DNA from 3 places in the Bacillus sp. 9.4 genome. Region 2 is predicted to be linked to each of the others. Evidence: riboswitches for the same ligand, from Rfam matches in the RefSeq annotation. Region 2 holds a riboswitch; each other region holds the start of a gene.
The links. Region 2 has a riboswitch for thiamine pyrophosphate ahead of thiU (HMP/thiamine ABC transporter substrate-binding protein ThiU). Riboswitches for the same ligand answer to the same signal wherever they lie in the genome.

Region 1 (11,379 bases), 210 kb from region 2:
CGATGCTTGAAGCATTCCGTGAAGCGGATAACGTACTTCGCCAAGGGGTTCAAGGTATTTCTGACTTGATTGCTACACCTGGTCTTATCAACCTTGACTTTGCTGATGTAAAAACAATCATGTCAAACAAAGGATCTGCTTTGATGGGTATCGGTATTGCTACTGGGGAAAATCGCGCGGCAGAGGCAGCAAAAAAAGCAATTTCCAGCCCGCTTCTTGAAGCGGCCATTGACGGTGCGCAAGGCGTCCTCATGAACATCACTGGAGGAACAAACCTCAGCCTATATGAGGTTCAGGAAGCAGCAGACATTGTCGCTTCGGCGTCTGATCAAGACGTAAACATGATTTTCGGTTCTGTTATTAATGAAAATCTAAAAGATGAGATTGTGGTGACAGTGATTGCAACCGGCTTTATCGAACAAGAGAAGGACGTGACGAAGCCTCAGCGTCCAAGCTTAAATCAAAGCATCAAAACACACAATCAAAGTGTTCCGAAGCGTGAGCAAAAACGTGAGGAGCCTCAGCAGCAGAACACAGTAAGCCGTCATACTTCACAGCCGGCTGATGATACGCTTGACATCCCGACATTCTTAAGAAACCGTAATAAACGCGGCTAATGTAAAGGACAAAATCGTTTTCGATTTTGTCCTTTTTTGTTTTTCTCTTCACACTTTCCATCTTATAAAGTCTTTTTCCCTATTGCTTCCTTCGATTAGTAACAAAACAGATAATTAGACCTATTTATTTTTGTGACATTTTTATCATTTTCATATATATGGAAATTGAATGACATGAAACGACAATATCTGTAATTCAGATTGTCTACAGTTAATATACAGCGATGTTCTGACAAACCATTCATTATTAAAAGGAGGGACGACACTTTTTTTAAAAAGCATGTTGAAAAAGGGGGATGAAAATGAAGAAAAAAACGAAAAACAGATTCATCAGCTCTGTTTTAAGTACAGTTGTCATCAGTTCACTGCTGTTTCCGGGAGCAGCCGGGGCAAGCAGTAAAGTCACCTCACCTTCTGTTAAAAAGGAGCTTCAATCTGCGGAATCCATTCAAAACAAGATTTCGAGTTCATTAAAGAAAAGCTTTAAAAAGAAAGAAAAAACGACTTTTCTGATTAAATTTAAAGATCAGGCTAACACAGAAAAAGCGGCAAAAGCGGCTGTTAAAAAAGCGAAATCGAAGAAGCTGTCTGCCGCTAAGACGGAATATCAAAAGCGTTCTGCTGTTGTGTCATCTTTAAAAGTCACAGCCGATGAATCCCAGCAAGATGTCCTAAAATACTTGAACACCCAGAAAGATAAAGGAAATGCAGACCAAATTCATTCTTATTATGTGGTGAACGGGATTGCTGTTCATGCCTCAAAAGAGGTCATGGAAAAAGTGGCGCAGTTTCCCGAAGTGGAAAAGGTGCTTCCTAATGAGAAACGGCAGCTTTTTAAGTCATCCTCCCCATTTAATATGAAAAAAGCACAGAAAGCTATTAAAGCAACTGACGGTGTGGAATGGAATGTAGACCAAATCGATGCCCCAAAAGCTTGGGCACTTGGATATGATGGAACTGGCACGGTTGTTGCGTCCATTGATACCGGTGTGGAATGGAATCATCCGGCATTAAAAGAGAAATATCGCGGATATAATCCGGAAAATCCTAATGAGCCTGAAAATGAAATGAACTGGTATGATGCCGTAGCAGGCGAGGCAAGCCCTTATGATGATTTAGCTCATGGAACCCATGTGACAGGCACGATGGTGGGCTCTGAACCTGATGGAACAAATCAAATCGGTGTAGCGCCTGGCGCAAAATGGATTGCTGTTAAAGCGTTCTCTGAAGATGGCGGCACTGATGCTGACATTTTGGAAGCTGGTGAATGGGTTTTAGCACCAAAGGACGCGGAAGGAAATCCCCACCCGGAAATGGCTCCTGATGTTGTCAATAACTCATGGGGAGGGGGCTCTGGACTTGATGAATGGTACAGAGACATGGTCAATGCCTGGCGTGCGGCCGATATTTTCCCTGAGTTTTCAGCGGGGAATACGGATCTCTTTATTCCCGGCGGGCCTGGTTCTATCGCAAATCCGGCAAACTATCCAGAATCGTTTGCAACTGGGGCGACTGATATCAATAAAAAGCTCGCTGACTTTTCTCTTCAAGGGCCATCTCCATATGATGAAATAAAGCCGGAAATATCTGCACCGGGCGTTAATATTCGTTCATCCGTTCCCGGTCAGACATATGAGGATGGTTGGGACGGCACATCAATGGCAGGGCCGCATGTATCCGCTGTTGCTGCACTGCTGAAACAGGCGAATGCCTCACTTTCTGTTGATGAGATGGAGGATATATTAACCAGCATGGCTGAATCGCTCACGGATTCAACATTTCCTGATTCACCGAATAACGGATATGGCCACGGTCTGGTGAATGCTTTTGATGCTGTATCCGCTGTTACAGATGGTTTAGGGAAAGCGGAAGGACAAGTTTCTGTAGAGGGGGATGACCAAGAGCCTCCTGTCTATCAGCATGAGAAAGTAACTGAAGCTTATGAAGGTGGCAGCCTGCCACTGACTTTGACAGCTGAAGACAATGTGAGTGTGACATCTGTAAAGCTGTCCTACAAGCTTGATCAAGGCGAATGGACGGAAATAACGGCTAAACGAATCAGCGGTGATCATCTAAAAGGAACGTATCAAGCAGAGATCCCAGACATAAAAGGAACTAAACTAAGCTATAAGTGGATGATTCACGATTTTGGCGGTCATGTCGTTTCGTCTGACGTATACGATGTAACAGTGAAACCAAGCATCACGGCGGGATATAAGCAGGACTTTGAAACTGCACCCGGCGGCTGGGTTGCGAGCGGAACAAATAATAACTGGGAATGGGGAGTTCCGTCAACTGGCCCAAATACAGCAGCATCCGGAGAAAAAGTATATGGAACGAATTTGACAGGAAATTATGCCAACTCAGCAAACATGAACCTTGTTATGCCTCCTATTAAAGCACCTGATTCAGGAAGTCTGTTCCTTCAATTTAAAAGCTGGCACAATTTAGAGGATGATTTTGATTACGGCTACGTTTTTGTTCTTCCGGAAGGTGAAAAGAATTGGGAGCAGGCTGGTGTCTATAACGGAAAGACATCAAGCTGGACGGACGAAGAAATTGATTTATCGGCTTATAAAGGCCAAAACATTCAAGTGATGTTTAACCTTCAATCTGATGAAAGCATTGCAAAAGAGGGCTGGTATATTGATGATGTAGTGCTTTCTGACAAATCAGCCGGAAAAACAGTCAAAAAGAATAAGCTGGGCGTCGAAAAGCCGTCTGGAAAGCAAAAGAAAAAGCCGGTAAATCCGAAAAAGGCTAAGCCATCTGCAAACACAGCGGTAAAACATCAGAACAAGGCTATACAGCCTCAAGTTTTGCCGCTCAGGGCACAAGTCAGTGTAGTGGAAACAGGAAAATCAACATATTCAGATCAATCCACAGGGCAGTACACGCTGAAGCACAAAGCGGGAGACTATACGCTTATGGCAGAAGCATATGGTTATCAGTCGAAAACACAAAAAGTATCTTTAAAGACGGATCAGACGACACAAGCTAATTTTACGTTAGAAGAGATGAAGAAGGGCACATTAAAAGGCACGGTCATCAATAAAACGACAGGAGAGCCGGTAAAAGGCGCTTCCGTTTATGTTGTAGAGGATGCTGCGGTGGAACCGGCTATGACAAACGACAAAGGTGAATATACGCTGGAGGCCTATGAAGGCGCTTATACGATTAAAGTCGCTGCACCGGGTTATTACAGTGATGAATTTTCCGTTGAGTTAAAAGGTGATGTTACAAAAGAAACTGCATTGAAGCCTTTTGTCGGTTATCCGGGTGAAATTGCATATGATGACGGAACGGCGGAGAATGCCAATTCCTATTTTGCTGCCGGGAACGGATGGGCGGTAAAAATGACGCTCGCTGACGGCAAGGACAAAGGCATGCTTACAGGAGGGCTGTTCAGATTCTGGGATACAGAGTTCCCTGATCCCGGCGGCACAGAGTTTAAGGTTGAGGTATACGATGCTACAGGAAAAGACGGAGCACCGGGCAAAAAAATTGCCGGGCCATTTAACGCTGAAGCTCTTCGCAATGGCGAGTGGACTAAGGTAGATCTCAGTTCAAAAGGGATTATGGTCGATAGAGACTTTTATCTCGTATATATCCAGTCAAAACCTGATCCGTATTCACCTGGACTGGCAATGGATGAAACCGGCAAGAATTCCGGCCGCAACTGGCAGTATATAGGTGGACAATGGGAGCCGGGTGACGAAGCAGACGGCAACTATATGATTCGCGCATTAGTTAATTATGAAGCTGCTGTACCTGAGATTACTTCACCGACAGACAAATCATACACAAATAAGGAGAACGTCACTGTAAAAGGAAACGCTTCTCCTGGCACAACGGTACACATTTATAATGGAGAGAAAGAAGCAGGAGAAACGAAAGCTGCCGCGGACGGCACGTTCCAGACAGGCATCACACTCAACAAGGGTGAAAATGAGCTGACGGCAACTGCATCAACTGACAACGGAACAACAGATGCCTCCAGCCCAATCACGGTCACGCTTGATCAAGAAAAGCCTGAGTTAACGCTGGACACTCCAAAGGATGGCGGGAAAACAAATAAAGAAACGCTGACTGTCAAAGGGGTTGTATCCGATGACAATCTGAAAGACGTCAAGGTGAATGGCAAAAAAGCAACAATAACTGATGGTTCATACTCAGCCCGTATTCTTTTGGAGAATGGAAGCAATGAAATCAAGGTGATTGCTACAGACTTGGCAGGCAACAAAACCACGAAAAAGGCTGTCATTGATGTCAATTTTGACAAGCCTGTCATTTCCGGCTTAATTCCGGGAGAGGATAAAAACTTAAAAGCTGGTGAATCTGTGAAAATCGCTTTCTCAAGCGCTGAGGATTTAGATGCAACGTTTACCATTCGTATGCCGCTGACCAATGCAAGAGCGAGTGTGCAAAATGCCACCGAACTCCCGTTAAGAGAAATTTCTCCGGGAAGATATGAAGGCTATTGGACAGCCACTTCTTCTATTAAAGCAAAAGGAGCAAAAGTAGAAGTGATCGTCCGAGATGATTATGGAAATGAAACAAGAAAAACTGCGAATGGAAAACTTAATATCAACACAGAAAATTAAGTGGAAAAAAGCTGCCGTCATTGGCAGCTTTTTTATATCCTCTCATTATACTTCCTCGACAAATTAAGCAGATTTCCCTGAAAAATTGTATTTTCCTCTCAACATTAATTGACAGACTTTCCCACAGAGCTTGCTTTATACTTATGAAGCAAGAAGGGGAACAACGTGAGGCAAGAAAGGAGTCAGATGTGAAAATCTATTTAGATGTCATTTGGCTGTTAAACTTTTGTTTTGATGCACTTTTGCTTTTGCTCACGGCATTTATTTTAAAACGGCATGTAAAAAAAAGAAGACTGGTAGGCGGAGCGTTCATCGGTTCCAGTATTGTCCTTTTGATGTTTACTCCTTTTTCGCCGATTGTTGAACATCCGGCTGGGAAGCTAGCTTTTTCAGTTGTGATTGTGGTGGTGACATTTGGCTTTAAAAGATTTCGGTTTTTCTTTCAAAATTTGTTTTCCTTTTATTTTGCCACTTTTTTAATGGGGGGAGGAATTATCGGGGCCCATTCTTTGCTGCAGTCAAATTCTATTGTTCAAAACGGTGTTATGATTACCAATCAAACAGGGTTTGGAGACCCGATCAGCTGGTTGTTTATTGTTGGGGGCTTTCCAGTATTATGGTTTTTTTCTAAAAGAAGAATTGAAGATATTGAAACAAAAAACATTCAATATGAGGAACGAGTCAGCGTGCAGGCAGATTTGGGCAGCCAAACACTTCATGTCAGAGGCCTAATTGATTCCGGTAATCAGCTGTACGATCCTCTTACAAAAACACCGGTAATGATCATTTACATTGATAAACTGGAGCCGATTTTCGGAACAGCCGAAACGATGATCATTCGAAACACAGACCCATTGGAAGCCATCGAACAGCTCGATGATTCCTTTCGCTTTTTAGATAAAATGAGGTTGATTCCATACAGGGGAGTTGGTCAGCAAAATCAATTTTTATTATGCGTTAAACCGGATCACGTAACGATTATGACAAAAGAAGAAATGATTTCTGCAGATAAATGTTTAATCGGCATCAGCACAACAAAGCTGTCGGCAGATGGAGAGTTTGACGCGATTATTCATCCGAAAATGCTTTCGGGCAAGGCTGTCAAACACGTTTCATAATGTTCGCAAATGTCCGTTACTTATCATACTCAAACGGCGTGACATTTAGAAGGGAGAGGAAGATGAAAAAACTGAAATTACGGTTGACGCACCTCTGGTATAAGCTGCTGATGAAACTTGGGCTGAAAAGTGATGAAGTCTATTACATAGGCGGGAGTGAAGCCCTGCCGCCTCCATTATCTAAAGATGAGGAGCAGGTTTTGTTAATGAAGCTCCCAAACGGCGATCAGGCGGCGCGCGCCATTCTAATTGAACGCAATTTGCGTCTGGTCGTATATATCGCCCGTAAATTTGAAAATACGGGAATTAATATAGAGGATTTAATCAGCATCGGTACCATCGGTCTAATCAAAGCTGTGAATACATTCAATCCAGAAAAGAAAATCAAGCTTGCTACCTATGCCTCTCGGTGTATAGAAAATGAAATCCTGATGTATTTAAGAAGAAATAACAAAATCCGTTCAGAGGTTTCCTTTGATGAACCGCTTAATATTGATTGGGACGGCAATGAGCTTTTGCTTTCTGATGTACTCGGCACTGACGATGACATCATCACTAAAGACATAGAAGCTAACGTCGATAAAAAGCTTTTGAAAAAAGCGCTTGAACAGCTTAATGAGAGAGAAAAGCAAATCATGGAGCTGCGGTTTGGGCTTGTCGGTGAAGAAGAAAAAACCCAAAAGGATGTAGCGGATATGATGGGGATTTCTCAGTCTTATATTTCGCGGCTTGAGAAAAGAATTATAAAAAGGTTGAGAAAAGAGTTCAACAAAATGGTGTAAAAAATTTTATGGTTAAAACCCCTTGATTTTACAGGGATTTCCTGATTTCGACGGTTTTTCGGTCTGAGTGCAGTGCATATTTTTCCCACCCAAGGAGATACTTAACGTTGTACAGCAGCTCCTGTAGGGAGGGAAAAAAGTGTCGAGAAATAAAGTCGAAATCTGCGGGGTGGATACCTCCAAATTACCAGTACTCAAGAATGAAGAGATGAGAAAGCTGTTTAGGCAGCTGCAGGATGAAGGCGATGATTCAGCAAGAGAAAAGCTTGTAAACGGGAACTTGCGTCTTGTCTTAAGTGTCATTCAACGATTTAATAACAGAGGGGAGTATGTTGATGACTTATTTCAAGTCGGCTGCATCGGACTAATGAAATCCATTGATAATTTTGACCTAAGCCACAATGTTAAGTTTTCAACATACGCTGTACCTATGATTATCGGAGAGATCCGCAGGTATTTACGCGATAATAACCCGATCCGTGTCTCAAGATCACTCCGGGACATCGCTTACAAGGCGCTTCAGGTAAGAGAGCGGTTAATCAGTGAGACAAGCAAGGAGCCGACTGCAGAAGACATCGCAAAAGTTCTTGAAGTACCGCATGAGGAAATTGTATTTGCGCTTGATGCCATCCAGGATCCGGTTTCTCTATTTGAACCGATCTATAACGACGGCGGAGACCCGATCTATGTGATGGACCAAATCAGTGATGAGCGTAACACAGATTCACAATGGATTGAAGAGCTGGCTTTAAAAGAGGGCATGAGAAGGCTGAACGATAGGGAAAAAATGATTTTGAGAAAGCGATTCTTCCAAGGGAAAACCCAAATGGAAGTCGCCGAGGAAATCGGAATTTCTCAAGCGCAGGTGTCCAGACTTGAAAAAGCGGCTATCAAACAAATGAATAAAAATATTCATCAATAATGAAAAGCCTTTAAAACGATGTTGTTTTAAAGGCTTTTCTATTGATTACGGATGGTTTACGTTTTGGAAAAAGTAAGGTATCCTAGTTCGTACAAAGTTTTATGAAAATTAAAACAATTATAAAAGGCAATAAAGAGGAGGACCACGATGATTTTGCAGCTTGACAATGTCTCACTAAAACGGAATGGGAAATGGATACTGAGAGATATTCATTGGAAGGTGGAAGAAAAGGAAAATTGGGTGCTTTACGGCCTAAATGGCGCCGGGAAGACAGCGCTGTTAAATATGCTTTGCTCATATTATTTTCCAACATCAGGCGAGATGCAGGTGCTCGGCCATGAATTTGGCAAAACAGAGCTTGGGGAAAAGCTCAGACGTAAAATTGGCCTCGTCTCAGCAGCTCTTCAGCAAAAATTGTATCCGGCAGATTCAGCCTTTGAAATTGCTTTGAGCGGAGCTTACGCTTCGATTGGGTTATATGAAACGCCAAGTAAGGAAACCAGGGAAAAAGCGATAGGTTTGTTAGAGGACTTGGGAGCAATTGAATATGCCGATCGCCGCTATGAAACCCTTTCTCAAGGGGAAAAACAAAGAGCATTGATTGCTAGAGCACTAATGGCCGATCCGGAGCTGCTGATACTGGATGAACCAGTCACAGGACTGGATTTTATTGCCCGGGAAAAGCTGTTAGATACGATTACATACATTGCAAACAAAGAAAATGCACCATCTATCCTTTATGTGACTCATCATGCTGAAGAAATTTTGCCTGTCTTTGATAAAGCCCTTTTATTAAAACAGGGAGAGGTCTTTGGATCCGGAGAAATAAAGGAAATGCTTACTGATCAAATACTTTCCGCTTTTTTTGATACGCCAATCCATGTATTATGGAATCAGGATCGGCCGTTTTTAACAAGAGCTGAGCCGATAACGAATGCCTGACAAACATATATAGATTCATCCTAGGGGTGCTTTGCGAAGCTGAGAGAGACTTTGTCTCAACCCTTTTGACCTGATCTGGATCATACCAGCGGAGGGAAGCGGTGAAAAGCGGAGTACATCGGACTCCGTTTGTTTTGTATTAAGCCGTTTCATCACATTTGAAACGGCTTTTTTGATTTTAAAGAATAGGAGCGGATTTACATTGGATCAACAAATAGACTCTTTGCTCAAAAAAGTGGAAGAACAAAAGGAGGAGCTTATTCAGCTTGCAAAAACGCTGATTTCTTATCAAACACCCGCTCCGCCTGCAAGAAATACAGAGGGCATTCAGTCATGGATTGCGGGATTTTTAAATGAATTGGGATTCTCGATCGACAAATGGGATGTGTACCCTGGAGATCCCAATGTTGTAGGGAAGCTAAAAGGAACAGATTCAGCAGATTATTATAGCCTGATTATCAATGGCCATGTAGATGTGGCAGAGGTAAAAGAGGATGAAGAATGGGAGCATAATCCATTTCATCCAATTGAAAAAAACGGTCTCTTAATCGGTCGAGGCGCTTCCGATATGAAGGGCGGAATGGCGTGTGTGTTGTTTGCTGTCAAATTGATTCGTGAAGCAGGAATTGAACTTCCCGGTAATCTGATTCTGCAATCGGTTATCGGGGAGGAAGTTGGAGAAGCCGGCACACTTGAATGCTGCAAGAGGGGCTACCACGCTGATTTTGCAATTGTCGCCGATACGAGCGATATGCATATTCAAGGCCAAGGCGGTGTCATTACAGGCTGGATCGAAATCAAAAGCAGTCAAACATTTCATGATGGAACGAGAAGGAATATGATTCACGCAGGCGGAGGAACATTCGGAGCAAGCGCAATTGAAAAAATGGCAAAAATCATTGCGGGGCTCGGTGAACTTGAGCGCCACTGGTCTATTATGAAAAGTTATCCTGGTTTTAAACCCGGCACAAATACGATTAACCCGGCAGTTATAGAAGGCGGCAGACATGCGGCTTTTATAGCGGACGAATGCCGGCTGTGGATCACAGTCCATTTTTATCCGAATGAAACCCATGACCAAGTGGCAGAGGAAATAGAAGATTACGTCAATCGGCTGAGTGACAGTGATATTTGGCTTAGGGAAAACCGCCCTGTATTCAAGTGGGGAGGCTCATCTATGATAGAAGACAGAGGAGAAATTTTTCCGGCATTGGAAGTGGACCCTGGCCACCCAGGCGTCTTAGCGCTAACTGCCTCTCATGAGAAAGTGAAACGGGAGTGTCCAATTATTGACGTTTCTCAATCAGTTACAGATGGCGGATGGCTGTATGATGCCGGTATTCCATGCGTAATATACGGTCCTGGAGATCTGCACAATGCACACTCTGTGAACGAGAAGGTATCGATTGAGCAGCTAGTAGAGTATACAAAAATTATACTCGATTTTATCATCAGCTGGTGCAGCCGGAAAAAAGAACAATGACATGAAAATTTCTTCTTGCTGACAAGGTTCAGCCTGCCCGTTCATATACTTGAACAAAAGGACGGAAAAAGGACGTGATGGAATGATCAGCATTTCAGAATTTCAGGTAAAGGATGTCGTCAATGTCTCAAACGGAAAAAAGCTGGGGAGTATTGGTGATATTGATATCAATGTGACTACTGGAAAAATTCAGGCGATCATACTCGGAGGAAATGGGAAAGTTCTCGGATTTTTTGGAAAAGAAGAGGAATTGGTCATTCCATGGCGAAATATAGTAAAAATCGGGGAAGATGTAATCTTGGTCCGATTAAGTGAACCACATGCATAAACCTGCTTGTCTGCCGCAGATTGGAAAATGCCGGAAGTCTCGATTCTTCCGGCACATTTCATTTAGAAATATGCAAATCGGCGCTCAACGAATGCAGTAAGATGTGGTAAAATAAGTGGGAAATTCCGCTTTTTTAAATGTTTGTCGAAAGGTTGGATCATCATGAATACATATCACCCATTCAGTCTTACCACACCCTCGACACTCATGATACAAGACTGGGCTCAAACGAATCAAAACAACAAAGAGGTCATTGCCGGATTTACGACAAAAAACGGCGGTGTCAGCCAAAAGCCTTTTGAATCGTTAAATACAGGATTGCACGTTCATGACAAAGATGCAGATGTAGTTAAAAATCGTGAATATATTGCCGATATGTTTAATACTGATTTGCAGTCTTGGGTATTCGCTGATCAGACACATGATAATTGCGTTCAGAAAGTGACGCAGAGGGATAGGGGAAAAGGCGCCCGTGAGTATCACACGGCTCTAAAAGCAACGGACGGGCTCTATACAAATGAAAAAAATGTATTTTTAGCATTATGCTTTGCTGATTGTGTGCCTCTTTTCTTTTATGATCCGG
Region 2 (8,603 bases):
AAATAAGGCGTACTCTCCTTCCTTCGTCGGATGAGGGACATATTCAGCCTGATTGATGTATTGCTCCTCTTTCTTTTCCATGCGTTTCGCCTCCTTTTCTACTTAGATTGTCCAAAAAAAGGTTTCTTATCATGAAAAACCCCCGCTGCAGCGGGGGTTTTGATTAGTCATCTATCTCCTGTTTGATAATGCGTCCATCTTTTGCGGAAATTTCAAATTCTGTCTCAGTTCCTTGCTTCGTTTGGATTTCCATTTCATAGATGTAAGCACCGTCATCTTCGTCAAGCTTACTTTCTGTTACGGTTCCACCTGTTTGCTTTAAAGCAATTTCTTCAGCTTCTTCTTTGGTTATGGCGACTTGTTCTGCTTTCTCCTTTAACGGGTCATTAAGCGCTTGTTTTGTATGAATATCTACATAAACGTCGTAGTCTTCACCTTCTTTTTCAATCTCCACTTCATAGACTTCTTTGCCGTTGTAAAGGTCTCTGTCAATGTCTTCTACTGTGCCGTCAACAACTGTTTTAGCAATTGCTTCTGCTTCTTGTTCAGTGAGTGCATCCGTCTTAGAAGAAGCCTGTCTGTTTTCATTGTTTTCTTTGGCAAACGCGTTGTAGCTGAATCCTCCGGCCGCTAGGCACCCTGCTAAAAGACCGACCATCCATTTTTTCTTGAGCATTTGTGAGTCCTCCTTTGTTTTGTATGAGTACAGTTTACACACTCAACATGAAAGGAAAACGAGAGCAAGATGAGAATTTGATGAGAAACCGTCAGTCTTCATACACAATGTTAGCTACCTTTCCTGTGTAGGCATTGATTTTCACTGTCGCTTCCTTATCATCAGGAAGATCAACGTCCACTTCAAAGATGAGAGTACCCTCACTTTCTTCGAGATCTGCGTCATCCGCTGTACCGCCCGTTTTTCGCTCTGCAATTGTTTTGGCTTCTTTTTTCGTAATCGGCGTTTTTTGTTGATCTTTGCTGCTGATTTGATCGGCAGACAAGACTGTTTTTGCCTGCATGTCTACCTTCACTTCGTATGTTTTCCCGTCTTCTTTTTGTATGGTATAAGTGGCAACTTGACTTTGCCGTGTTTGTTTTTTGACCGTTCCCGGCACCCGCTCAAGCGCGAGATGCTCGGCTTCTTTTTCTGTCATGGCAGATGGATTCACTGCTTTTACTCTATTCATTGAAAGAATGTCAGCCGATATTGCGTCTGCTTTTACAAAGTAAGTTCCCTTTGGATTTTCAAGGGTTATATCATATGTTTTTTTATCCTTTGATTGTGTTGCTTTCGTGACCTTGCCTTCATAAGAGGCTTCGACTTTTTTTACGACAGTCTCCTTTGACAATACGTTCTCATGGGTTTGCCGAATGATGAGAAACGTACAGATGATGACAACTAAAATGGCTGCTGCAGCAAAAGATACTGTTTTTATTGTTTTAGTCATCCGCCTCCCCCATTCTGTTCGCTGAATTGCATGGTAACAGCTGTTCCTTGTCCCGGCTTGCTTTTGACAGACAGCTCAATGCCTTGCTCATCGGCGATTTGCTTGGCAATGGAAAGACCTAAACCCGTTCCGCCTGTTTTTCTGTTTCGTGCCTCATCTGCCCGGTAGAACCGTTCGAACAAATGCGGGATATGTTCCTCAGGTATTCCGATGCCTTCATCCCTCACTGATAGAAACGGCCGTCCATTCCTCGTTCCGGCTGACATCTCAATAGGCTTTTCACTATACTTTATTGCATTATCAAGCAAAATGGTCAACAGCTGCTTGATGCGTTCTTCATCAGCCTTTACAAGCAGGCTCTCTTTATCTGTTTCAAGCAATATGTCACGCTGATAAACGGGCTGGAGCGTTTGCATGATCGCGCGCGATACTTCAATCAGATCGATTGTTTTCAGATCAAGCTCAAGCTCTTGATGACTTTTGGCCAGCGCCAAAAGCTGATTGGTCAGTTTTTTCATATGCACCGCTTCTGAGTGAATGGCTTCTATCGACTCCTCAAGCACCTCCGGCTTTTTTGCCCCCCACCGCTTCATCAGGCTGCTGTAGCTTTCTATAATGGTGAGCGGCGTTTTCAATTCGTGTGAAGCATCTTGAACAAATTGCTGCTGTTTATCATAGTGATCCTTCAGCATCATTGCCATTTCATTAAATGTCAGCCCCATTTGATATAATTCATCGTTGGACTGTCCTTCTAAAGAAATCGTTTTAAATTCTTTGTCTCGCTGTATGTCTTTCATTGTGATCATTAATCGTCTGATCGGATTGATGATACGGCGGGCAAGCAAGCTGCCGGCAAAAAAAGAAGCAATGCAGACAGCAGCACTTGCAGCGATTAAAATGATTTTCAGCAGAAACAGACTCTCTTCTGTGTTCTCAAGCCTTTCAACCAGCTGAAGAGAAACCACTTGTCCATCGGTCCAAATCACCGGAACAGCAGCCTCAGCAAACAGCTTGCCGTCATGTTTCCTCACATCTGCCGTTTCTCCGCTATGAAAAGAGAGAGGAAAATCTTTATAGGCTTTTTCTTTTGTGATCGCCATAACGGCTTTTTGATCACCATTCACTACACGCACCATGCCATTTGCCGGAAGATAGGCCTGCAGCATATCCTGCAAAGCCACTCCTTCTGTTTCAGCGGCACGCAGCGCTTCGGCAATGTTATCCGTCTCATCAGCAAGCCGGGCCGCATCCTTTGATGTCAGCGCAGACGAAAAAATGAGATATACTGCGGTATGAACCAAAATTAATAAAATCAACAGTGATATCGAAGTGTATAGATGAATCTTGGTCTTCAGCTTCATCGTTTACCCCTTAATGGCATAGCCGACCCCGCGAATCGTATGGATCAGCTGTTTTTCGTAAGGATAGTCCAGTTTTTTTCTGATGTATCTTATGTAGACGTCCACGACATTTGTATCACCGATATAATCAAATCCCCATACCGAGCTTAGAATTTGCTCTCGTGTCAGCACTTGCTGCGGATGCTTTAGCATATAGACGAGCAGATCAAATTCCCGCGGCGTTAATTCCACCTCTTTGTCTCCGCGTCTCACTTCACGGGTTTTTTCGTTCACCCGCAAATCGTCATATGTAAGAAAGGTGCCGATATCTTCCGTTTTTGTTCCATTTTGCCGCAGCGCCGCCCTGATTCTCGCAAGCAATTCCTCGATTTCAAACGGCTTGGTGACATAGTCATTTGCACCGATGTCCAGACCTGTTACCTTATCAGGAATACTGTCTCGCGCCGTTAATAATATGACCGGTGTCTGCGGATCCGTTTTTCTCAAGCGGCGCAGCACTTCCAATCCGCTAAGCCCCGGAAGCATGACATCAAGAAGCACCAAGGAATACCCGCCTTCCGCTGCCGCATCCAGACCTTCTGTGCCATTGTGTTTGATGGTGACACTGTATCCTTCATATTCCAATTCAAGCTGAAGAACCCTGGCGATTTTTTCTTCATCTTCCACAATTAATATGTGTCCTTTTTCCAAATTTTATCATCCTCTCCCGTCCCTATATGAAAAAAATGATTTCGTTGTTTACAAAATGATTCTTATCATCTATTATGATGTCAAAATAAAAAATTGTATACGGAAAGCACTAGGGGTGCTGTTTTGGCTGAGATAAAGCGCGAAAGAAACGCGCTTTGATCCCTTATGACCCGATCTGGATAATACCAGCGTGGGGAAGTGCAGGTTGACCGAATGGTGTATTTTTTTGTGCGCTTAATCGATCTATGACTGCATATTCCCTTAGGATATGCAGTTTTTTATTTTACCAAAAAAACAGGAGGTCGGAGAAATGGAGCATATTTGCGGTACAAGCAGAATCGCCGGTTTTCGCTTCTCTTTATATCCGATGACGGATGATTTTATCAGTGTGATCAAGTCTGCGCTGAAAAAAACAGATACATCCAAGGTATGGACGAAAACCGACCATATCAGTACGGTGTTACGCGGATCGATTGATCATGTATTCGATGCTGCAAAAGCCATTTACCTTCATGCAGCAAACAGCGAACAACACATCGTCATGAACGGCACGTTTTCCATTGGATGCCCGGGTGACACACAGGGGGATACATATCTTTCCAAAGGTGATAAGCGTGTCAATGAAGATGCTGTCCGAGGCTTGAAGGCGGAAGCGCCGTGCCAATTTGCCCTTTATCCAATGAACGAGCCGGATTATATGGGGTTGATTATGAAGGCTGTCGACATTGCAAAAGCCCAAGGCACTTTCGTACAGGGTGTCCATTACGCGAGCGAGCTTGACGGGGATGCGCATGACGTATTCAGCACATTGGAAGCCGTTTTCCGCATGGCCGAGCAGCAAACAAACCATATCACCATGACTGTGAATCTTTCGGCTAACAGTCCATCAAGAAAAAACAGAAAGCAGGGATAAAATGAAAAGCTGGAAAGTAAAAGAAATTGTCATCATGTCCGTTATCAGTATCGTATTTGCCGTTGTTTATTTATTATTTACACATTTCGGAAACGTGCTTGCAGGTATGTTTGGGCCAATCGCCTATGAACCGATTTACGGCATTTGGTTTATCGTTTCTGTGATCGCCGCGTACATGATTCGAAAACCGGGTGCGGCGCTCGTTTCTGAAATCATTGCCGCTCTCGTTGAGTGCCTGCTGGGAAATCCGTCTGGCCCGATGGTCATCGTCATTGGCATTGTTCAAGGGCTCGGGGCTGAGGCTGTATTTCTTGCAACACGCTGGAAAGCATACTCTCTCCCTGTCCTTATGCTGGCCGGTATGGGGTCTTCAGTAGCCAGCTTTATCTATGATCTCTTTGTTTCTGGCTATGCAGCCTATTCACCAGGTTATCTGCTCATTATGCTTGTGATCCGTCTCATTTCCGGCGCGCTTTTGGCGGGGCTTCTCGGAAAAGCTGTCAGCGACTCTCTCGCTTATACAGGTGTGTTAAACGGAATGGCACTCGGAAAGGAACTGAAAAAGAAACGGAAGCGGGCGTCAGAACATGCAAGCCTTTGATGAGCTTCTGACGGTTGAGCAGCTCAGCTTCTCTTATGAAGAAGACGAGAAACCGGTTTTTCAAGACATTTCGTTTGAGCTTCAAAAAGGAGAATGTGTTTTATTATTAGGACCGAGCGGATGCGGTAAAAGCTCGCTCGCCCTTTGTTTAAACGGTCTATATCCGGAGGCTTGCGACGGCATTCAGTCCGGACATGTATTTCTATTTCAAAAGCCGGTCACAGATGCTGAAACCTCCGAAACGATTGCTCAGCATGCCGGGGTCGTTTTTCAGGATCCTGATCAGCAGTTCTGCATGCTGACGGTAGAGGATGAAATTGCGTTCGGGCTGGAAAATCTGCAAATTCCAAAAGAAGCAATGACAGAGAAAATCAACGCCGTATTAGAAAAATTACGCATTACCCATTTAAAAGAAAAAATGATCTCAACCCTTTCAGGAGGACAAAAGCAGAAAGTGGCTCTCGCCTGTATTTTGTCAATGGAGCCTGAGCTCATTATTTTAGATGAGCCGACCTCTCTTTTAGACCCTTTCTCAGCGCGGGAGTTCGTTCATCTGATGAAGGATCTTCAGCGGGAAAAAGGTTTCAGCCTCCTCGTCATTGAGCACCAGCTTGATGAATGGGCGCCTTGGATTGAGAGAACGATCGTACTCGACAAATCAGGCAAAAAGGCACTGGATGGCCTGACGAAAAATCTATTTCAGCATGAAGCGGAGACACTAAAGAAATTGGGCATCGCCATTCCAAAGGTCTGTCATCTGCAGGAAAAGCTGAGTATGCCGTTTACTTTATCAAAAGAGATGCTGTTCAAAGAGCCTATTCCTGCCGGGCGTGTCAAAAAGAAGAAAGCCCCTTCTGGGGAGAGTGTGCTTGAAGTCAGCAGCCTTTCGTTCGCGAGAGGACAGCAGGCGATTTTCAAAGACATCAGCTTTTCGTTGCGCGAAGGCTCTTTAACGGCGCTTGTCGGTCCGAACGGAACTGGAAAATCGACGCTCCTATCAGTTCTGGCCCGTCTCATGAAACCGCAAAGCGGCAAAATCCTTCTCTATGATCAGCCGCTGCAGAAATATAAAGAAAAAGAATTACGTAAACGGATGGGATTTGTTTTTCAAAACCCTGAGCATCAATTCGTCACCGATACGGTGTATGACGAGCTTCTGTTCGGCCAGAAAGCAAATGCTGAAACTGAGAAAAAAGCGCAACACCTGCTGCAGCGTTTTGGTCTTGCGCATTTGGCTGATCATCATCCGTTTGCGATCAGCCAAGGGCAAAAACGGCGACTGAGCGTTGCTACTATGCTCATGCATGACGTAAAGGTTTTATTATTAGACGAACCAACCTTTGGCCAGGACGCCCGCACAGCGGCTGAATGCATGGAAATGATTCAGCGTATCAAGGCAGAGGGAACCGCTGTCCTTATGATTACACACGATATGGAGTTAGTCTCTTCGTATGCTGACAGCGTGCTTGTGCTTCACGATACGGGCCTGGCCTTTGACGGATCTCCAGCGCAGTTGTTTTCTCAAGAAACAGGGCTTGTCCAAAAAGCAAAGCTCACCCTTCCCCTTCTATATGAATGGATGGCATTTCAAGAGGAGGTGCGTGATGAAGCAGCCGTTACATCTCATTAATCCGACTGTGAAAGCGGCGGCGGTTTTTTGTTGTGTCGTCATGCTGTCGTTTATTTACAACCCTTACACTCCGGCATGTTTTTATATCATCATCGTTGCGGGCGTTTTACTGGCGGCCGGAATCCCATTGAAAAAATGGTTGTTGTTTACGATTCCGTTTTTGATTTTAGCATTCGGATGCGTGTGGACAGCCGCAGTTTTTGGAAAAGTGCCGACAACACCGGATAATTTTTTGTTTCAAGCAGGCCCTATCTCAATTAACAGCGATAATGTGTCTGTCGGCATCTCTCTCGGGTTTCGTATTTTATGCTTTTCCGCCTTATCGATGATGTTTGTTTTTACAACCGATCCGATTTTATTTATGCTGAGCCTTGTCCAGCAGTGCAGGCTCTCACCAAAGCTCGCGTACGGTGTCATTGCAGGCTTTCGCTTTCTTCCGCTGTTAAAGGATGAGGTCCAGCTGATTCAGCAGGCTCATAAAATCAGAGGAGGAGCGGCGGAGAGCGGCATCATTAATAAAATCGGTGCGTTAAAACGATATACCATACCGCTATTGGCAAGCGCCATCAGAAAAGCGGAACGGACAGCGCTTGCGATGGAATCGAAAGGATTTACAGGAAGCAGAAACCGGACATACTACAGGACATTGAGCGTGAACCGGCGCGACTGGGTGTTCTTTTGCCTCGTCCTCATATTATTCGCGGGATCCTTTCTCGTATCTTTATGTTTCGCATCATAAAAAATCCGCTATCACAGATAGCGGATTTTTTTATTGATGATAGTTTAATGCTTGGGCAAGGTTGGTTTTAATGGTAATATTCGAAAAGTCAATCCCCAGCTGTACAGCAGTTTGCGCAATTTCAGGCCTGATTCCTGACAGAGTTGACCGGACACCGATCAGATTAAGCGCCTCAATCAATTTAAAGATCTGGTGCGCCACCATCGTATCCACCACAACAACACCTGACAGATCGATTAACAGATGCTCCACACGTCTTTTCGCACAAGCTTGAAGCGTGTTTTCCAGAATAAACTTCGCCCGTTCGGTATCAATGTCACCGACAAGCGGCAGCAGAGCTGTTGATTTGCTCAGGGTAATGACAGGTGAGCTTAATTCCAATATCATTTCTCTTTGGGCGTTTAATTGCTGCTTGGCATTCATTTCAGCGTGATCAACGAATGTATAAATGGTGAAATCAAATACTTTTACAATCAAATCTGCCCATTTTTGCTTCTCTCCCGGTTCAAACGCTGATTCATTTTCTTCTGCGAACTTCTCAAAATACTTCGTATATAATCTCCTGTTTCTCATAAACTCCCGAATGACATACTGAACCGGTGTGTCGAGATGTTTTTGATCGTTGGTCAGCTCAATGACCCACTCTTGAAACTCTTCGAGAAATTGTTTTTCCGGTAAAACATACATGTAATTCAGATGCCGGTAAAACTCTCTGTCCTGCTCTTTCAATTCTTCCGTTACTGTTGCATTATGTAGGGCGTAAAGCGAATTCGGATCACTTTCCTCCATCGTTTCAATCCATTCCTCGGCCATTTGTTCCACATGCTCTGAAAAAAATGCATATAATTTTTCATTCAGTTTCATGACACTGCTCCTTTCCCCAACACTATTATAACTTGACTTACAGTTGAATCCCAGTCATACATGTTGAAGCCATCCAATATTTTGAAGATTACTAATTCTTTGGTGTGTATCCTATTTTTTCAAAATGCTTCAAATGGCTCTGTCCGAGCGCTTGCTTTTTTCATATAATATGAGGCAACACCCTTGAATCCACTTGCAAGCATAAAAAAGGAGGGCTTTTTTATGAATGGTGAAATCCGCTTGATCCCGTATGTGACGAATGAGCAGATCATGGATGTAAACGAGCTTCCTGAGGGCATTAAAGTGATTAAGGCGCCAGAAATGTGGGCAAAAGGGGTAAAAGGCAAAAATATTAAA
Region 3 (11,379 bases), 160 kb from region 2:
GATCCAGCTTGCGGAAATGGCTTCAATTAATAACCGCGTGTTCCGTACGGTCGGGTCACCTCTGCTTCTCCCATCCCATCATGATTGCATGATTAAGCCGAGAAACGAAGTTGACTTTCAAGTGACGATTGACCATTTAACCCTTCTCCATAAAGATGTAAAGTCGATCCGCTGCCAGGTTGCATCCGAAAAAGTGCGGTTTGCGAGATTCCGTCCGTTTCCATTTTGGAAAAGAGTCCAGGATTCGTTTATTGGAAAAGGTGAATAGAAAGAGGACATATCGTGGAGCATTTTTTTATCAGAAAGAACATTACTTCCGCTGAGGACGGGATGACTGTAAAAGAATATGCCGGTGAACTGGGAATTTCGAAACGTCTGCTGACCGATATTAAGTTTGGCGGGGGAGACCTGCAGATTAACGGTGAGCATGTGACGGTCAAATACGTTTTGAAAGAGGGAGATCTTCTTATCGTGAAGTTTCCTGAGGAACAGGTGAGCGAGACGCTGTTGGCAGAGCCTGTTCCGCTCGATATCCTTTATGAGGATGAACATGTGCTTGTGATAAACAAGCAGCCGTATGTGTCATCAATCCCTTCGAGAGAGCACCCCTCCGGCAGCATTGCCAATGGAATTATTGATCATTATCAAAAAAACGGAGTGAGGGCGACAGTACATCTTGTCACCCGGCTAGACCGGGATACATCAGGTGTCATGCTTGTTGCCAAGCATCGATTTGCCCACTCCATATTATCGTCTGCGCAAAAAAACGGCCTTGTGAAACGCCGGTATGCGGCAGTGGTTCACGGGCGGATGGCACAGATGGAGGGAACAGTCGATGCTCCGATTGGCAGACATCCTGACAGTATTATTGAACGGACGGTAACGCCAGACGGCCAAAAGGCTGTTACTCATTTTTACGTCACATGTGCAAATGACGACATGACCTCGGTGGCATTGCAGCTTGAGACTGGACGAACCCATCAAATTCGTGTTCATATGAGCTATCTCGGGCACCCGTTGTGCGGCGATACACTGTACGGCGGAACGAGACAGGAAATTGGCCGACAGGCTCTGCACAGCGAGCATCTTTCGTTTATCCATCCGCTGACACAGGAGAACATGACGTTTCATGCTCCACTGCCTCAGGACATGAGAAAACTGATAAAAGGAGAGAATCATTGATTCTCTCCTTTTTTATATGGGGCGAAATCTTGATTCGTCGTAAGGCAGGGAGCTTGGAACAGAGACGGTTTCTATTTCTGGAAAGCGAAAGCCTGTCAGTTGATTTCCGAACACGCAGCCTGTATCAATGTTGATGGTGCGATTGACCTTCCGAGGCTCTTTCACAGGTGTATGACCGTATACCACCCAAGCCTTTCCATTATAGGCTGCCGCCCAATCACGTCTGACGGGTCTGCCGTCCGGATATGTTTCACCCGTCACGTCACCGTAAAGCACAAAGTCCTTCACTCTGCGGGTATATTTGCCGATATCGTCAGCTCTTATGCCAGCATGGGCGACAACTAATTCTCCATTATGTAAGATGTCGTAAAGCGGCGCTGTTTCGTACAGCTTCATAAACTGTTCGCTGACTGATTTTCTCTCATCCTTGGAAAGTTCCTCAAGCTCTGCCGCTGTAGTTTCGAGACCATGCATCACTTTTACCGGATTTCCTTTTAAGTAACGATATAATTTATTGCAATGGTTTCCCGGGACATAACGTACAGCGCCTTTTTCGTAAGCGCCGGCTACAAATCGGATGACCTCTATCGATTTAGGCCCTCTGTCAGTTAAATCTCCGGCAAAAACAAGCACCCTGCCTTCTTCGTGGACAGGTACTCCATTTTTGATTGTATAGCCAAGCTTTTGGATTAATGCAGTCATTTCGTCATAGCAGCCATGAATATCGCTGATGATATCGTAAGCCATGCGGTATCCTCCTTACCAATTGTTTTATTTATTATGAAGCAAAGTGGTGTGAGTCATCACAAGCTTTTATGTGCAAATTATAGAAGAATCATTTTCTAAACAGGATTAAGACCTTATCACTTTATTTTTCATCATCACCCTTGTTAAAATCGCGTTATGTTTTTTAAAAATGAGGTTTTGTTCTCTGAGTGAGAACTAGCATAACCCTGACTTAAAAAGGAGGTTCTGATTATGGCGCATACATCTGTCGCATCATTAGTTGTTGTACTTATCGTTGCATTTTTGACACCCATCCTTTTGCATCGGTTTAAACTCAGCATCCCGGTTGTTGTTGCTGAAATCATTATGGGGCTGATTATTGGGAAAAGCGGCCTTAATTTAGTTGTGGAGGGTGACACCTGGCTCCAAACACTCTCTATGCTCGGATTTATCTTTTTGATGTTTTTAAGCGGGCTTGAAATTGATTTTTCGTCGTTTGAGAAAGGAAAGAAAAAGCAGTTCCTGCCGAATGGCAAGGAAGCGCCGAATACGTTTGCTGCGGCATCTGTTATTTTCGTCGGTATTTTTATTTTATCATTGCTCTTGTCCTATGGGTTCGTCTTGGCCGGATTTATCCAAAATGCATTTTTGATGACCCTGATTATTTCAACGATTTCATTAGGCGTTGTCGTTCCAACATTAAAAGAAGAACGGATCATGAATTCGAATATCGGGCAGATTATTTTGCTTGTTGCTGTTATTGCTGATTTGGCCACGATGATTCTTCTTGCTGTTTTTTCTTCTTTATACGGAGAGGACAGCGGAAACATGTGGCTCCTGATGATCCTGTTTGCGGTCGGAGTGGTGCTTTACTTTTTCGGCCGGGTCTTTAAACATCGCTCTTTTGTTCAGTCCATGTCAAAAGGGACGATCCAGATCGGGACGCGTGCCATTTTTACGTTAATTATTGTACTCGTTGCCCTGTCTGAATCACTTGGGGCGGAAAATATTCTCGGCGCTTTCTTGGCGGGGGTACTTGTTTCCCTGCTTTCGCCAAACAAAGAACTTGTTCAGCAGCTGGATTCATTTGGTTATGGGTTCTTAATACCGATTTTCTTTGTGATGGTCGGTGTGAAGCTGGATATTTGGACTCTTTTTCAGGATAAAACAATTTTAATCATGATTCCGCTTCTGCTGCTGGCGCTGTTAGTCAGCAAAATCATTCCTGTCATGTACTTAAAGAAATGGTATGATAACCGAACCATTTTCGCGTCTGGTTTCTTGCTGACATCAACGCTTTCGCTCGTGATTGCCGCTGCAACAATCGGCCAGCAGCTTCACGTGATCAGCGCAAATATGTCAGGAGCGCTCATTTTAGTAGCCGTCATTGCAAGTATTTTTACGCCGATCTGTTTTAAAAAATTATACAAACGGGAAGAGCAGCCGGAGGAGAAAAAGACGATTACGTTCATCGGCGCCAATCAAATGACTTTGCCTGTTACACTTGAATTGCCAGAGGAAGAGTATGACGTGCGTGTTGTACACGTCTACCAAGAGAATGCGGAGGAAAAGCTGTCAGAATCAGTGTTTGCTGTTGAAACAATTTCTGACTATGAACATGAGACGCTTGGATCACTCGGCATTTTTGATACGGATATCCTCGTTGTGGCGACCGGGAATGAAGATATGAATGCAGACATTGCATTACTTGCAAAAGAAAAAGGCACAGAAAGAGTCATTGCAAGCGTAGGATCACCGGAGCATGAAGCAGTTCTGAAGGAGCAGGGAATCAGCATCTTTTCTATTCTGCTGTCGACAAAAACGCTGCTTCGCGCACTGATTGAAGCCCCTGGCGTCATGAAGCTGCTCACGAACCAGGAGTCTTCGCTGTATCAAATTAATATGGAGAACAGTAAATACGACGGTGTGATTTTACGGGAATTCCCTTTAACAGGTGACGTCATCTTTGTCAGGATCTTCAGAGGTGTGGACAGCATCGTTCCTCATGGGGATACAAGGCTGAAACTTGGAGACCGTTTAATTGTCACCGGATCTCGGGGATACGTAACGGATCTTAAGAAAACATTGGAAGGATAAATCTTGACCAAATAAGGATTCGTGTTAATATAGAGGTGCAGAACAATTCAATATGTATTCGTTTAACCACTAGGGGTGTCCTTCATAAGGGCTGAGATAAAAGTGTGACTTTTAGACCCTCATAACTTGAACAGGTTCAGACCTGCGTAGGGAAGTGGAACGGTATTTGTGTTATTTTACTATGCCAATTCCAAACCACTTTTCCTTGCGGGAAAGTGGTTTTTTTATTTTCAGAGGGGGAATGATTTGTGAAGTTTTCAGAAGAATGCCGCAGCGCAGCCGCAGAATGGTGGGAGGGGAGCTTTGTCCATCCGTTCGTTCAAGGAATCGGTGACGGAACGCTTCCGATTGACCGTTTTAAATACTACGTCCTTCAGGATTCCTATTATTTAACGCATTTTGCAAAGGTGCAGTCATTTGGCGCAGCTTATGCGAAGGACCTTTTTACAACGGGGCGGATGGCAAGCCATGCCCAAGGTACATATGAGGCGGAAATGGCGCTTCATCGCGAGTTTGCCGAGCTGTTGGAAATCAGCGAGGAAGAGCGTAAGGCGTTTAAGCCGTCTCCTACAGCGTACTCTTATACATCCCATATGTACCGTTCGGTTTTGAGCGGGAATTTCGCAGAAATCTTAGCGGCCCTGCTGCCATGCTACTGGCTTTATTACGAGGTTGGTGAGAAATTGCTGCATTGCGATCCTGGGCATCCGATTTATCAAAAGTGGATTGGGACGTACGGCGGTGACTGGTTTAGACAACAGGTTGAGGAGCAAATCAACCGCTTTGATGAGCTGGCGGAAAACAGCACGGAGGAAGTGCGTGCCAAGATGAAAGAGAATTTTGTCATCTCCAGCTACTATGAATATCAATTTTGGGGAATGGCCTATCGAAAAGAAGGCTGGTCTGACAGCGCCATAAAAGAGGTGGAGGAATGTGGAGCTTCACGCCATAACGGATGACAGCAAGCCGGTAGAAGAGCTAGCGAGAATCATCATTACGATTCAGAATGAAGTTGATTTTATTCATATTCGGGAACGCTCAAAATCGGCGGCGGATATTTTGAAACTGCTCGAGCTTATTTTTGAAGGCGGTATAGATAAACGAAAGCTGGTGATGAACGGGCGCGTGGATATTGCACTTTTCTCTACTATTCACCGCGTGCAGCTGCCAAGCGGCAGCTTTTCACCGAAGCAGGTCAGAGCCAGATTTCCACACCTTCATATCGGGAGGTCGGTGCATTCACTGGAGGAAGCGGTTCAAGCAGAAAAGGAAGACGCGGACTACGTGCTGTTCGGCCATGTGTTTGAAACGGATTGCAAAAAGGGTCTTGAAGGCAGAGGAGTATCTTTGCTGTCAGATATCAAACAGCGGATTTCCATCCCGGTTATAGCCATCGGGGGGATGACGCCGGACAGGTTAAGAGACGTAAAACAAGCAGGGGCAGACGGCATCGCTGTTATGTCAGGAATTTTCTCTTCCGCTGAGCCCTTGGAAGCAGCCAGACGATATTCCCGCAAGCTAAAGGAGATGCGCTATGAAAAGGCATTATGAAGCAGTGGTGATTGGAGGCGGAATTATCGGTTCCGCGATTGCTTATTATTTGGCAAAGGAAAACAAAAGCACCGCATTGTTTGAAAGCGGAACAATGGGCGGCAGAACGACAAGTGCCGCTGCCGGAATGCTGGGCGCCCATGCCGAATGCGAGGAACGTGACGCGTTTTTTGATTTCGCCATGCACAGCCAGCGTCTGTACAAAGGTCTTGGAGAAGAGCTTTATGCATTATCCGGTGTGGATATCAGGCAGCATAACGGCGGTATGTTTAAGCTTGCATTTTCTGAAGAAGATGTGCTGCAGCTGAGACAGATGGACGATTTGGACTCTGTCAGCTGGTATTCAAAAGAAGAGGTGTTAGAAAAAGAGCCGTATGCGTCTGGTGACATCTTTGGTGCATCTTTTATTCAGGATGATGTGCATGTGGAGCCTTATTTTGTTTGCAAGGCATATGTGAAAGCAGCAAAAATGCTTGGGGCGGAGATTTTTGAGCATACGCCTGTCCTGCATGTCGAACGTGACGGTGAAGCCCTGTTCATCAAGACCCCTAGCGGAGACGTATGGGCTAATCATGTTGTCGTTGCCAGCGGGGTGTGGAGCGGGATGTTTTTTAAACAGCTCGGACTGAACAATGCTTTTCTCCCTGTAAAAGGGGAGTGCCTGTCCGTTTGGAATGATGATATCCCGCTGACAAAAACGCTTTACCATGATCACTGCTATATCGTATCGAGAAAAAGCGGCAAACTGGTTGTCGGCGCGACAATGAAGCCGGGAGACTGGAGTGAAACACCGGATCTTGGCGGATTGGAATCGGTTATGAAAAAAGCAAAAACGATGCTGCCGGCTATACAGAATATGAAGGTGGATCGTTTTTGGGCGGGACTCCGGCCGGGAACAAAGGATGGAAAACCGTACATCGGCAGACATCCTGAGGACAGCCGTATTTTATTTGCGGCGGGCCATTTCAGAAATGGGATCCTGCTTGCTCCCGCAACGGGCGCTTTGATCAGTGATCTCATCATGAATAAAGAGGTCAACCAAGACTGGCTGCACGCATTCCGAATTGATCGCAAGGAGGCGGTTCAGATATGATCCTACAGCTGAACGGTAAAGACGTGAAGTGGGAAAAAGACACAGGTACAATTCAAGACCTGCTGGCGTCGTATCAGCTTGAAAATAAAATCGTTATCGTGGAAAGAAATAAAGAAATAATCGGGAAAGAACGCTATCACGAGGTTGAGCTTTGTGATCGTGATGTCATTGAAATTGTCCATTTTGTAGGAGGCGGATGAGCATGTTAACAATTGGCGGAAAATCATTTCAATCAAGATTGCTGCTGGGCACGGGGAAATACCCATCGTTTGACATTCAAAAGGAAGCAGTAGCTGTTTCTGAGTCTAATATTTTAACCTTTGCTGTGCGGAGAATGAACATCTTTGAAGCATCTCAGCCGAATTTTCTGGAACAGCTTGATTTATCCAAATATACGCTTTTGCCGAATACAGCGGGCGCCAGCACTGCTGAAGAAGCGGTTCGGATTGCAAGGCTGGCGAAAGCGTCAGGCCTTTGTGACATGATTAAAGTTGAAGTTATCGGATGCAGCCGTTCCTTGCTGCCTGACCCTGTTGAGACATTAAAAGCGTCTGAACAGCTTCTTGAAGAAGGCTTTATTGTGCTCCCGTACACGTCGGATGACGTTGTGCTGGCGAGAAAGCTGGAAGAGCTCGGCGTTCATGCCATCATGCCGGGTGCATCTCCGATTGGATCAGGACAAGGAATCTTAAATCCTTTGAATCTGTCGTTTATTATTGAACAGGCGAAAGTGCCGGTCATCGTGGATGCTGGAATCGGCTCGCCTAAAGATGCGGCATACGCAATGGAGCTTGGAGCGGATGGCGTACTGCTCAATACGGCTGTATCGGGAGCTGACGATCCTGTGAAAATGGCTCGTGCCATGAAGCTCGCGGTGGAAGCAGGACGCCTTTCTTATGAGGCGGGCCGAATCCCGCTTAAGCAATACGGAACGGCAAGCAGTCCGGGAGAAGGTCTTCCTGTATGACGGGCAGGTATTCAAGGCAGGAGCTGTTTGCTCCGATCGGCCCATCCGGCCAGAAAAAATTGAAAGAAGCGCGCGCCGTGATTATCGGCGCCGGCGCGCTCGGAACAGCCAGTGCAGAAATGCTGGTGAGAGCGGGAGTCGGCTCTGTGAAAATTGCCGACAGAGATTATGTTGAATGGAGCAACCTCCAGCGCCAGCAGCTTTATACAGAAGATGATGTCAAAAAAGAAATGCCGAAAGCAGCCGCTGCGGAGCGCCGTCTCCGTTCGATTAACAGCGATGTTGATGTGACCGGCCTTGTCAAGGATGTGACAGCAGAAAATATCATCGAGCTGATTAGGGATGCATCGATTATTGTGGATGCGGCTGATAATTTTGAAACCCGCCTGATCGTAAATGATGCTGCGGTAAAGGAAGGGATTCCTTTTCTTTACGGTGCCTGTGTAGGGAGCTACGGCCTCACCTTTACCGTGGTGCCGGGTTCTACTCCTTGCCTGCATTGCTTGCTCGATACACTTCCGATTGGCGGAGCAACATGTGACACAGCCGGCATCATCAGTCCGGCTGTTTTGCAAGTAGCAGTCTTTCAGGTAACAGATGCACTGAAGCTGCTGACGGGAGAGGAGTGCGAGCCGGTGCTGCGCTCTTTTGATTTGTGGAAAAATGAGCGGTCAGAAGTGAGAGCAGCCAGTCTCAAACATGACGCATGCCCAAGCTGCGGCACAAAGGATTTTCCGTTTTTGTCATATGAAAATCAAACAAAAGCGGCTGTATTGTGCGGCAGGAACACGGTGCAGATCAGATCATCTATTACGAAAGAAGCGGATCTTGAAGCGCTTGCCGCTCAGCTGAGGCAGGCCGGGCTTGAAGTAGCTGCGAACCCGTATTTAATTTCCTGCCGCTCGGATGATATGAAAATGGTGCTGTTCCGGGACGGCAGAGCTTTGATCCATGGAACAAATGATATTGCCCGGGCAAAATCCATTTATCATAAATGGATTGGGTAATAAAAGGAGTGTAGTGTAATGAGTATATATAAAGCATTGACAATCGCCGGATCAGATTCAGGCGGCGGCGCAGGGATACAGGCTGATATTAAAACCTTTCAAGAGCTTGATGTATTCGGAATGTCTGCGATTACGGCGGTAACCGCTCAAAATACGCTTGGCGTTCACGGTGTGCATCCGCTGACTGTAGAGACGTTGAGACAGCAAATTGACGCTGTTGCTGAGGATTTGAGACCGGATGCAGTTAAGACGGGAATGCTCTGGAATGCCGACATGATTGAAGAAGTGGCAAGAAAAATTGACGAGTACGGATTCAATCGTGTAATTGTTGATCCGGTTATGATCGCAAAGGGCGGGGCATCCTTGCTGCGTGATGAGTCAGTTGCCACCTTAAAGGAGTTGCTCATTCCAAGAAGCTACGCGATTACGCCGAATGTCCCGGAAGCAGAAACGCTGACAGGAATGACAATCAGCTCGCTGGATGACCGGAAAAAAGCAGCGGAGCAGCTCGTCAAGATGGGTGCGCAGCATGTCATTATCAAAGGCGGGCACCAGCCTGAAGACAATCACATTACTGACCTTCTTTTTGATGGCAGCATGTTTATGCAAATCACCCATCCTTATATCAATACGAAGCATACGCATGGCACAGGCTGCACCTTTGCTGCGGCTTTAACGGCCCAAACGGCTAAAGGAGACAGCATCCATCAGGCATTCGAGGTCGCGGCCAACTTTGTCCGTGAAGCGGTGGAAAATACGCTCGGCATCGGATCGGGACACGGGCCGACAAACCATTTCGCTTTTAAACGAAACAGCTTAAATACAAGCCGATGAGATCACCAGCTGATGGTGATCTCTTTTGCGTTTGCTACGGTATGCGCTTTTCATCTGGACAAGGTTATGATATGATAGGAATTAAGATCAGGTACTAATACTATGTCTTTATTAAATATAGGAGGCTTTATACATATGAATTTTTCACTTGAAGGCCGCAACATTGTTGTGATGGGGGTAGCCAACAAACGCAGCATCGCCTGGGGCATTGCGCGTTCTTTACATGAAGCGGGTGCACGTTTGATTTTCACATACGCTGGTGAACGCCTGGAGAAATCCGTTCACGAGCTTGCCGGAACATTAGACCGCAACGATTCCATCATCCTCCCTTGCGATGTTACAAACGACGCAGAAATCGAAACTTGCTTCGCAAGCATTAAGGAGCAGGTCGGTGTAATCCACGGTATCGCGCATTGTATCGCGTTTGCCAACAAAGAAGAACTTGTCGGCGAATACTTAAACACAAATCGTGACGGCTTCCTTTTGGCTCATAACATCAGCTCATATTCTCTGACTGCTGTTGTCAAAGCGGCACGTCCGATGATGACTGAAGGCGGAAGCATTGTTACTTTGACGTACCTTGGCGGAGAGCTTGTGATGCCAAACTACAACGTCATGGGTGTAGCAAAAGCTTCTCTTGATGCAAGTGTGAAATATTTAGCTGCTGACTTAGGAAAAGAAAATATCCGCGTCAACAGCATTTCTGCCGGCCCGATCAGAACATTATCTGCTAAAGGCATCAGCGATTTCAACTCTATCTTAAAAGACATCGAAGAGCGTGCACCGCTTCGCCGCACGACAACACCTGAAGAAGTGGGCGATACAGCTGCGTTCTTGTTCAGCGATATGTCCCGCGGGATTACAGGTGAAAATCTTCACGTTGATTCAGGTTTCCATATCACTGCCCGCTAAGCAGGATCTATATCAAGCAATCCCGAATAGGGATTGCTTTTTTATTTCTTCTGATTTTCAGCTTTCTGTCATATAGATAGAATATGACACAATCGGAGGGATGAAGATGTCTAATAAGAAAAGAAACGCGGATAAAAAACCGCTCATGTATATTGTTCAGCCGGATTATGCAGAAACTACAAGGTCATCCATGCAGGAGATTGTCATCAAAAGAAAGGCCGACAAACCCGCTCCGCCAAAAGCTGAGGAAAAGCCGGCTTACCATGAGAAGCAGCAGGAGGAAGCCGTGGCACAGGATGTCCTGCAAGAAGACCAAAAGCCTGCAGCCGAACCAGTGAGTCAGCAAACACAAGAGGTGAGAGAGCCAGAGAACATAAAAAGCCAGGAGGAACAGAAAGCAGAGCCGCAGGCCGTAGAAGAAACCGTTGAACACGAGCCCCCGAAAGCAGAAAAAAAGGAAGAGCCTGCACTTGAGGCCCGGAAGCCTGAGAAAGAACCGGAAGCTGTCCATAGTGCTGATAAAGCGGAGGAAAAAGCACCGCCGGCACGAAAAGTGAAAAAACCGATGAGCAAGATGACGATCCACGAAAAAATTGATTTTTTAACAAAGCTGCCTCATAACATGCCGAGAGCGCTTTGTTTGATTGAAGCCAATGGAAGAACGTACAGGGGCGTGATTGTCGGAAGAAGAAATGATTCCGTCCTGCTTCGAACAACCGGAAACGGAGCCCCAACCGAACTGGCAATCGATGATATTACCTCTTTGCACCCGCTCGGTTTTTAACGAAAAAGAAAAAAGCTGCCCGGCTGATGTTGCCGGACAGCTTTTTTACATAGAGAAAAGCCTGCAGGCCTGCAAGCTTTTCCAGCTTATGATTAATGATGATGTGTACGATTGATTAATCGAGGATTTAAGCAGTTGATTGCGCAGAAGCAGTCTAAGTCAACTTCAATACAGTAGTTCGTTTTTTCGAGTCGGAACACTTCACACACCGTATCTTTATCGGTGA

Region 1: it holds a riboswitch for thiamine pyrophosphate, as region 2 does, so the genes downstream of both, ylmB (N-formyl-4-amino-5-aminomethyl-2-methylpyrimidine deformylase) here and thiU (HMP/thiamine ABC transporter substrate-binding protein ThiU) in region 2, are expected to answer to the same signal.
Region 3: it holds a riboswitch for thiamine pyrophosphate, as region 2 does, so the genes downstream of both, tenA (thiaminase II) here and thiU (HMP/thiamine ABC transporter substrate-binding protein ThiU) in region 2, are expected to answer to the same signal.

What each region holds. Positions count from the first base shown of each region.
Region 1 is NZ_JBVFMU010000002.1:371,376-382,754, reverse strand. It holds gene ftsZ (cell division protein FtsZ) at 1-617, shown strand, start outside; gene ACZ07B_RS08445 (bacillopeptidase F) at 920-5,221, shown strand; gene spoIIGA (sigma-E processing peptidase SpoIIGA) at 5,410-6,339, shown strand; gene sigE (RNA polymerase sporulation sigma factor SigE) at 6,402-7,121, shown strand; gene sigG (RNA polymerase sporulation sigma factor SigG) at 7,261-8,043, shown strand; gene ACZ07B_RS08425 (ABC transporter ATP-binding protein) at 8,191-8,985, shown strand; TPP riboswitch at 8,998-9,099, shown strand; gene ylmB (N-formyl-4-amino-5-aminomethyl-2-methylpyrimidine deformylase) at 9,188-10,468, shown strand; gene ACZ07B_RS08415 (YlmC/YmxH family sporulation protein) at 10,551-10,796, shown strand; gene pgeF (peptidoglycan editing factor PgeF) at 10,959-11,379, shown strand, end outside.
Region 2 is NZ_JBVFMU010000002.1:584,191-592,793, forward strand. It holds gene ACZ07B_RS09500 (transcriptional regulator SplA domain-containing protein) at 1-81, opposite strand, end outside; gene ACZ07B_RS09505 (PepSY domain-containing protein) at 164-676, opposite strand; gene ACZ07B_RS09510 (PepSY domain-containing protein) at 768-1,448, opposite strand; gene ykoH (two-component system sensor histidine kinase YkoH) at 1,445-2,809, opposite strand; gene ykoG (two-component system response regulator YkoG) at 2,813-3,499, opposite strand; TPP riboswitch at 3,601-3,713, shown strand; gene thiU (HMP/thiamine ABC transporter substrate-binding protein ThiU) at 3,810-4,412, shown strand; gene ACZ07B_RS09530 (ECF transporter S component) at 4,414-5,013, shown strand; gene ACZ07B_RS09535 (ABC transporter ATP-binding protein) at 5,000-6,643, shown strand; gene thiX (HMP/thiamine ABC transporter permease ThiX) at 6,618-7,382, shown strand; gene rsbRB (RsbT co-antagonist RsbRB) at 7,413-8,246, opposite strand; gene isp (serine protease Isp) at 8,469-8,603, shown strand, end outside.
Region 3 is NZ_JBVFMU010000002.1:738,906-750,284, reverse strand. It holds gene ACZ07B_RS10450 (NAD kinase) at 1-268, shown strand, start outside; gene ACZ07B_RS10445 (RluA family pseudouridine synthase) at 283-1,182, shown strand; gene prpE (bis(5'-nucleosyl)-tetraphosphatase PrpE) at 1,195-1,929, opposite strand; gene ACZ07B_RS10435 (monovalent cation:proton antiporter family protein) at 2,161-4,005, shown strand; TPP riboswitch at 4,067-4,175, shown strand; gene tenA (thiaminase II) at 4,254-4,964, shown strand; gene tenI (thiazole tautomerase TenI) at 4,939-5,556, shown strand; gene thiO (glycine oxidase ThiO) at 5,540-6,649, shown strand; gene thiS (sulfur carrier protein ThiS) at 6,649-6,849, shown strand; gene thiG (thiazole synthase) at 6,846-7,616, shown strand; gene thiF (thiazole biosynthesis adenylyltransferase ThiF) at 7,613-8,623, shown strand; gene thiD (bifunctional hydroxymethylpyrimidine kinase/phosphomethylpyrimidine kinase) at 8,642-9,457, shown strand; gene fabI (enoyl-ACP reductase FabI) at 9,593-10,369, shown strand; gene cotO (spore coat protein CotO) at 10,470-11,153, shown strand; gene cotZ (spore coat protein CotZ) at 11,246-11,379, opposite strand, start outside.